DNA from 2 places in the Geobacillus sp. genome. Region 1 is predicted to be linked to the other one. Evidence: riboswitches for the same ligand, from Rfam matches in the RefSeq annotation. Region 1 holds a riboswitch; the other holds the start of a gene.
The links. A riboswitch is a leader RNA that binds a small molecule or an ion and turns the genes downstream of it on or off. The one in region 1 is predicted to bind thiamine pyrophosphate.
Positions count from the first base shown of each region.

Region 2: linked by a shared signal. The riboswitch ahead of tenA (thiaminase II) and the one ahead of thiC (phosphomethylpyrimidine synthase ThiC) in region 1 are both predicted to bind thiamine pyrophosphate.

Region 1 covers NZ_JAFWFM010000032.1:333-3,749, reverse strand. The annotation lists gene thiC (phosphomethylpyrimidine synthase ThiC) at 1-1,267, opposite strand, end outside; TPP riboswitch at 1,422-1,535, opposite strand; gene IKE44_RS01910 (methyl-accepting chemotaxis protein) at 1,671-2,924, opposite strand; gene IKE44_RS01905 (RDD family protein) at 3,165-3,417, opposite strand, start outside.
Region 2 covers NZ_JAFWFM010000213.1:26,845-30,261, forward strand. The annotation lists gene IKE44_RS12455 (ABC transporter ATP-binding protein) at 1-419, opposite strand, end outside; gene IKE44_RS12460 (ECF transporter S component) at 432-1,022, opposite strand; gene tenA (thiaminase II) at 1,053-1,736, opposite strand; TPP riboswitch at 1,839-1,946, opposite strand; gene IKE44_RS12470 (class I SAM-dependent rRNA methyltransferase) at 2,091-3,275, shown strand; gene IKE44_RS12475 (MFS transporter) at 3,299-3,417, opposite strand, start outside.

The sequences.
Region 1 (3,417 bases):
CGGCGCCAATCGCCGACGTGATGTGATCGTATCCCGGCGCGATGTCGGTGACAAGCGACCCTAACGTATAAAACGGCGCTCCATGGCAAATGTCCTGTTCCCGCTCGACATTTTCGCGAATTTTATGCATCGGAATGTGGCCCGGCCCTTCGATCATCACCTGCACATCATGCTTCCAGGCGATTTTCGTCAGCTCGCCAAGCGTTTCCAGTTCGGCAAACTGCGCCTCATCGTTCGCATCGGCGATGGAGCCGGGGCGCAAGCCGTCGCCAAGGGAGATCGCGACATCGTATTGTTTCAAAATCTCGCAGATTTCTTCAAAATGCGTATACAAAAAGTTTTCTTCATGATGGGCCAAACACCATTGGGCGATGATCGAGCCGCCGCGCGAGACGATGCCGGTCGTCCGGTTGGCGGTGAGCGGAATGTAATGAAGCCGCACACCGGCGTGGATCGTCATGTAGTCGACTCCTTGCTCCGCCTGCTCCATCAACGTCTCACGATACACGTCCCACGTTAACTTCTCCGGCACCCCTCCTACCTTTTCGAGCGCCTGATAAATCGGCACCGTTCCCACGGGGACCGGCGAATTGCGGATGATGTACTCGCGCGTTTCATGAATGTGTTTGCCGGTCGATAAATCCATGACCGTATCGGCGCCCCAACGCACTGCCCAAAGCAATTTTTCCACTTCGTCTTCAATCGATGAAGAAACAGCCGAGTTGCCGATATTGGCATTAATTTTCACATGGAAACGACGGCCGATGATCATCGGCTCATTCTCGGGGTGATTAATGTTCGCCGGAATGATCGCCCGTCCGGCCGCTACTTCCTGGCGAACGATTTCGGGGTCGATTCGTTCACGGATGGCGACGAACTCCATCTCTGGCGTAATGATCCCCCGTTTGGCATAATGCATTTGCGTTACGGTTTTTCCGGGCTTTGCCCTCAATGGACGGCGCACGAACGGCAGCGGGCGGACGCCGGCGGTCGCTGATGGCTTCACTTCTTCGACATCGCCGCGCTCAACAATCCAGTTGCGGCGAAGAGGCGGCAATCCTTTTTCGACGTCCGGCTCAAAATGAGGATCGGTGTATGGACCGGTTGTGTCATAGACGCGCACCGGCTCGTTTTCCACCGTTCCTTGCGGCGTTTTCGTCGGCGACAACACGATCTCTCTCATCGGCACGCGCACATCCTTGCGCGATCCTTCAATGTACACCTTGCGGCTGGCTGGAAATGACATGAACGAGCGGATGTTTTCCATGCGGCTTTCCTCCTTTGAAATGGTGGTTGAGACCTGCAGCCGCACCAGCAAAAGAGAGGCAAAAACGGGGGATATTTACGCAAAAACGGGTTCCGCAAAACGAACGGAACCCGATCAAGGCAAAAAGGCCAAATGAACAGCCTGTGCGTCCATCTGTTCCCGCTGCCTGCTTCCCTACGCTGGCATGACCCAGATCAGGTTCAAAGGGTCAAAGAACTTCATCGCGTTCTTTTCTCAGCCCGGCTCCCGGACTCCCCTAGCAGATGAGCGTATAACCATGATGACTGACTTTTTTTATTTTATCAGGCAATTGGCAAAGATGCAAACCATTTTATTCCAAACGTTGACTCCCACACGTCGTTTGAAAGCCCCTCTTTCTCGAAGAAAGCGTCCTTTTCCTCACTCACACAGAAAATTTCTTCAGCATTGCCCGCATCTCTTCCGCCATCTGACCGAGCGATGTCGACGAAGAGGCGATTTCCTCGACGGAAGCCATTTGTTCCTGCGTCGCTGCCGATACGTTGGCCGCACCGGACGCTGACTGTTCGACAATATTGGTCATCTGTTGGAGTGCGTCGTTCACTTGGCGGGCATGCTCCTTCATTTGCTCGATGGCGGACGATACTTGTCCAATTTGTTTGCTCACTTGGCCGACCTCCTCGCGAATATGGGCAAATGATTGGCCGCATGCCGCCGCCACGTTCAATCCTTTCGCCACTTCGGAGATCACCTGTTCGGCAGACGAAACCGCCCGCTTCGTTTCTTCTTGAATGTAGCCGATCAGCTCGGAAATTTGTTGCGCGGAGCGCGCGGATTGTTCTGCGAGCTTGCGCACTTCATCCGCGACAACCGCAAACCCTTTCCCTTGCTCGCCGGCGCGCGCCGCTTCGATCGCGGCATTGAGCGCCAACAAATTCGTCTGCGACGCAATGCCGGTGATCGCTTCCGTAATTTGTCCAATCTCATTCGAGCGCTCCCCGAGCCTTTGAACGACCTGGCCAAGCGCTTGAACGTGGTCGTAAATGAACTGCATTTGCTCGGACATTTGTCCGATTGACTGCTTGCCGTCCTCTGCTTTCGCCGATGTTTTCTCAGCCCGGTGCGCCACTTCTTTCGTATGGAAAGCGACGTCGCTCAATGTTTGGGAAATATCATGCACGGACGCGGCGGTGGTGCGGACAGCATCAGCCTGCTCCTCCGCACTTGCCGCAAGCGTTTCCATCGTTGTCGCAATTTGCTCTGTCGCTTTCGTCGTCTGCTCAGCGACAGCGGCCAACTGGCCGGACACTTGCGCCACCTCTTCGGCATGATGCTGCACGCTGCCCATCACTTCCTGCCATGCATCGGCCATACGGTTGAACGCAGCCGCGATCGGCCGCAGCTGCTGCACGCGATCAAGCGGCATGCGCGTCTTCAAGTCCCCCTCTGTCATTTTGCTTACATGTTCATTGATGACAGCGATCGGCGCGACAAACCGCCGGTAGTTGAGCGTCGATGAAACCAAGCCGACCACCGCCCCGAATAGCATGATGGCAGCAAGCGTCCACCAAAACGCCGCCCCGCGAATGCCATTGGCCAGGCATATCACAAGGCCGATCGCCGCTGTGCCAGGGATGACGATGAACATGGTGCGGATGATATAACTTGCTAATGACAAAACGCTCTCCTCCTTTTGCCATGATGCAAACACCTTTCTTATTTCTTTACCACATAAATAGATTCGTGAATGAACGTCCATTTTCCTTCCTAGTCCTAATCATGAATAGGGGTGGTTGCAAAGTTTTCTGATCTAACAAGGACCCGCACAAAAACATCATGCTTTTGATCGCCTATAATCGGTGACGAAAATAAGAAAAGGCGCCCCGTTCGATTGGGGCACCACCTGTTGTTTTCCGCTTTACACCGCCGGTTTTTCCGTTGTCACATACGTCCCGGCAATAAAATCGTGAATCGACCGTTTGTCTTCTCTCGCCGCGACCATAATCGCACTAATAATGAGACCAATGCCGAACGTGATAAAGTATACGAGTCCGCCAACGAACGAGCGCAAAAACATTGTGCCGATGCCGACTTTGCCGCCGTTCACTTTCGCAATCCGGATGCCAAGCATCCGCTTGCCGACCGTATATCCGTACCAAACAGCAGGAACG
Region 2 (3,417 bases), on a different contig from region 1:
CGCTGCTTCATCCCGCCGGAAAGCGTATGAATGTCGGTGTGCGGTTCGATCGCCAACCCGACTTGGTCCAACAGCAAGCGGATGCGGGCGGGCATCTCGCGGCGCGGCACACTTCGATTTTCGAGGGCAAACGCGATTTCCTCATCGGCATACGGCATGCAAAACTGCGTAACCGGATCTTGAAACACATATCCCCATCGTTCCGGCCGCTCAAGGCGCCCGGCTTTCATCGGCACGTCGATCGAGTGGGGAATGATGCCGGCCATCACTTGCAAAAGCGTCGACTTGCCGCATCCAGACGGGCCGAGGAGAAGCACTTTCTCCCCGGCAGCAACGGACAGCGACAAATCGCGGAACAATAAGTCGCTATGCCCTGGAAACTTCAGGCGCAGCTGTTCGATGACAATGGCTTGCTTCATCGGTCATTCCCCTTACCGGTTCAGCGCATCATAGTCCTCTTTGGAAACCGGCCGCCACATTTGCGTCACCCCGTTTTTCTCAAGCGCCTTGGCCAACGAAACGGCGAACACGCCGGAGATAAGAACGGCGCCGACAAAACGCGCCAGCAAAAAGAGCGCCATGTTCCACGGGGCGAGCGCCTCGATATATCCTTTGTAAAAGTCCATGATCAGCGAACCGACCGTCGCGCCGACGGCGCTGAGCGACACGACAAACACGTCAAACCGCCGATAGCGGAACGCCGCAAAGACAAGCTCGGCAAACAGCCCTTGTACAACCCCATAAATCAACACCTCAAGCCCCCACTGCGACCCCATCACCAACTCGCCCGATGAAGCCGCGATCTCGGCAAGCAGCGCCACCCCCGGTTTGTGGATTAGCAAATACGCAAGCGACGACGCGATAAACCACATGCCATAAATCAGTTGATCGGCATGAAACCCGAATACTTTCACCACTTCATACAACGGCCCCCACACTTTGTAAATGACGCCGAACACAACGGCAATGACAATCGTCGTTAAAATATCGGCCAGTTTCAACCCTTTCGATGTTGTTCCCATGAAAACTCCTCCTTTCGTGTTGTCGCCGTTTCACCGGCTCTTCATGAGTTCGGCCGATGGCCACCGCTCCAGTCGGTACGCCATCTCCCAAAACTGATACTCATAGTCACTGCTGATCAAAAAATGCTGTTCCATCCGGCGCCGATCTTCCTCAGTCACGGCAGCGGTAATGGCGTCAAGCCGGTCGATCTGCTCCTCAACAAGCGAGCGAAACCAATCGGAGCTGTATGTACTGATCCACTTTTCATAAATCGGATCGTTCGGCCGGCACGTTTTCAGCCGCTCACCGATTTCGTAATACAGCCAATAGCACGGCAAAATCGCGGCAATGACATCGCCCAAATGCCCTTCATACGCCGCCCGGTACATATGCGATGTATACGCGTAAGCCGTCGGCGCCGGCATGAACGCAGCCCGTTCCTCTTCGGTGATGCCAAGCAGTCCGGCAAACGTTTCATGAAGCGACAATTCCGCTTCGCATGTGCTTTGGGCATGGTGCGCCAGCCGGGCCGTCGTCGCCAAATCCGGCGATTTCGCCGCCCCGATCGCCTGCACACGGGCAAAATGGCGCAAATAGTACGCATCTTGCATGACATAATAGCGGAATTTTGCGCGATCCAACGTTCCTTCGCCAAGCTCTTTGACAAACGGGTGACGGAAACTCGCCTGCCAGATCGGATCAGCCGCCTGGCGCACGCGCCTTGCAAACGACATTCGTATTCCCCCTTTTTCCAAAATAAAAGCGCCGCCTTCTTTACCGATTCGCGTAAAGAAGGCGGCGCGAGCATACAGATTTTCCAATGCGGCCAAAGCCGGCCTGCAGCTCCTCCACTTCCCTACGCTGGCATTACCCAGATCAGGTGCTAAGGGTCTCAAAGTCACACTTTGATCTCAGCCTGTTTACAGGCCCCCCTAGTGGATGTCTGATTGTGATGAAATTTTCTTTACATTTATCATATCACGGCCGCATCGGTTGTCAACCTTTTTTTTCGGCTGTCATTGCGCCGCGCTCCGCAATTCGCTATGATAAAAGCGCAACGATTGATTACCGGATGGGAGTTGGAACTGATGGCGAAAGTGATCTTGAAGCGGCAACGAAAAAAACGGCTCGAACAAGGCCATCCGTGGATTTTTCAGAGCGAAGTCGACCGTATCGAGGGTGACATCACACCGGGAGATTTTGTCGATGTCTATAACCATCAAGGGTACTGGTTGGCGAAAGGCTACATCAATCCAGCCTCGCAAATCATCGTCCGGGTGTTGACGCAAAACCCGGATGACGAGCTCGATGAGCGGTTTTTCATTGAGCGCATCCGCCGCGCTTGGGCGTATCGCGAACGGATGCTCCCGGGCGTCCGTTCATGCCGCGCCGTCTACGGCGAGGCCGATTTTCTGCCGGGGCTCATCGTCGATAAATATGAGGACGTGCTTGTGGTGCAAATTTTGGCGCTCGGGATGGAAGTGCACAAAGAGTGGATTTTGCGCGGCTTGCTTGACGTGTTCGCTCCAAGGGCCATTTATTTGCGCAACGATGTGTCCGTGCGGGAGCTTGAGGGTCTCAAACAGGAAAAAGGGTTTTGGTACGGGGAAGCGGAGACGGAGATGGAAATCGAGGAGAACGGCGTGAAATACATTGTCGACATTGAAAACGGGCAAAAAACCGGCTTTTTCTTCGACCAGCGGCAAAACCGCGCCGCCCTCCGCCCGCTCATCGGCCCGGAGACGACGGTGCTTGATTGTTTCACCCATACCGGCTCATTTATGCTGAACGCCTGCCTGTACGGAGCGAAGCACGCCACCGCCGTCGACATTTCCGAGCATGCAATTGAGACGGCAAAACGAAATGCGGCCTTAAACGGATTCACAAATGTAGAATTTGTCGTCGCCAACGCATTCGATTACTTACGCGAAGCAGTGCGATCCGGCAAACAGTGGGATGTCGTCATCATCGACCCGCCGGCGTTCGCCAAATCGGCCCACGCGGTGCCAAAAGCGCTGCGCGGCTATAAAGACATCAATTTGAACGGGTTGAAACTCGTCAAAGACGGCGGCTTTTTCGTCACGTCGAGCTGTTCGTACCATGTTCGCCCGCACATGTTCCAAGAGATGATCGCCGATGCGGCGTTTGACGCCAAAAAAGTGCTCCGACAAGTGTACTGGAACGGCGCCGGCTATGACCACCCGAAACTGCTTGCCGCCAATGAAGGCGACTATTTAAAATTTGCCATCTACGAAGTGCACTCGCGGCGCTAAAGAAAAACGCTTAAGGACAAACCTTAAGCGTTTCTTTCTTGCCGCGGATGAAAAGGTTGTTCTTTGCGCAGCACGCTCAAGTAAACGAGCATCGAAACAAGCACCGAACCGGCGGCGGTTACATAAATGCTCGGATAGCCGA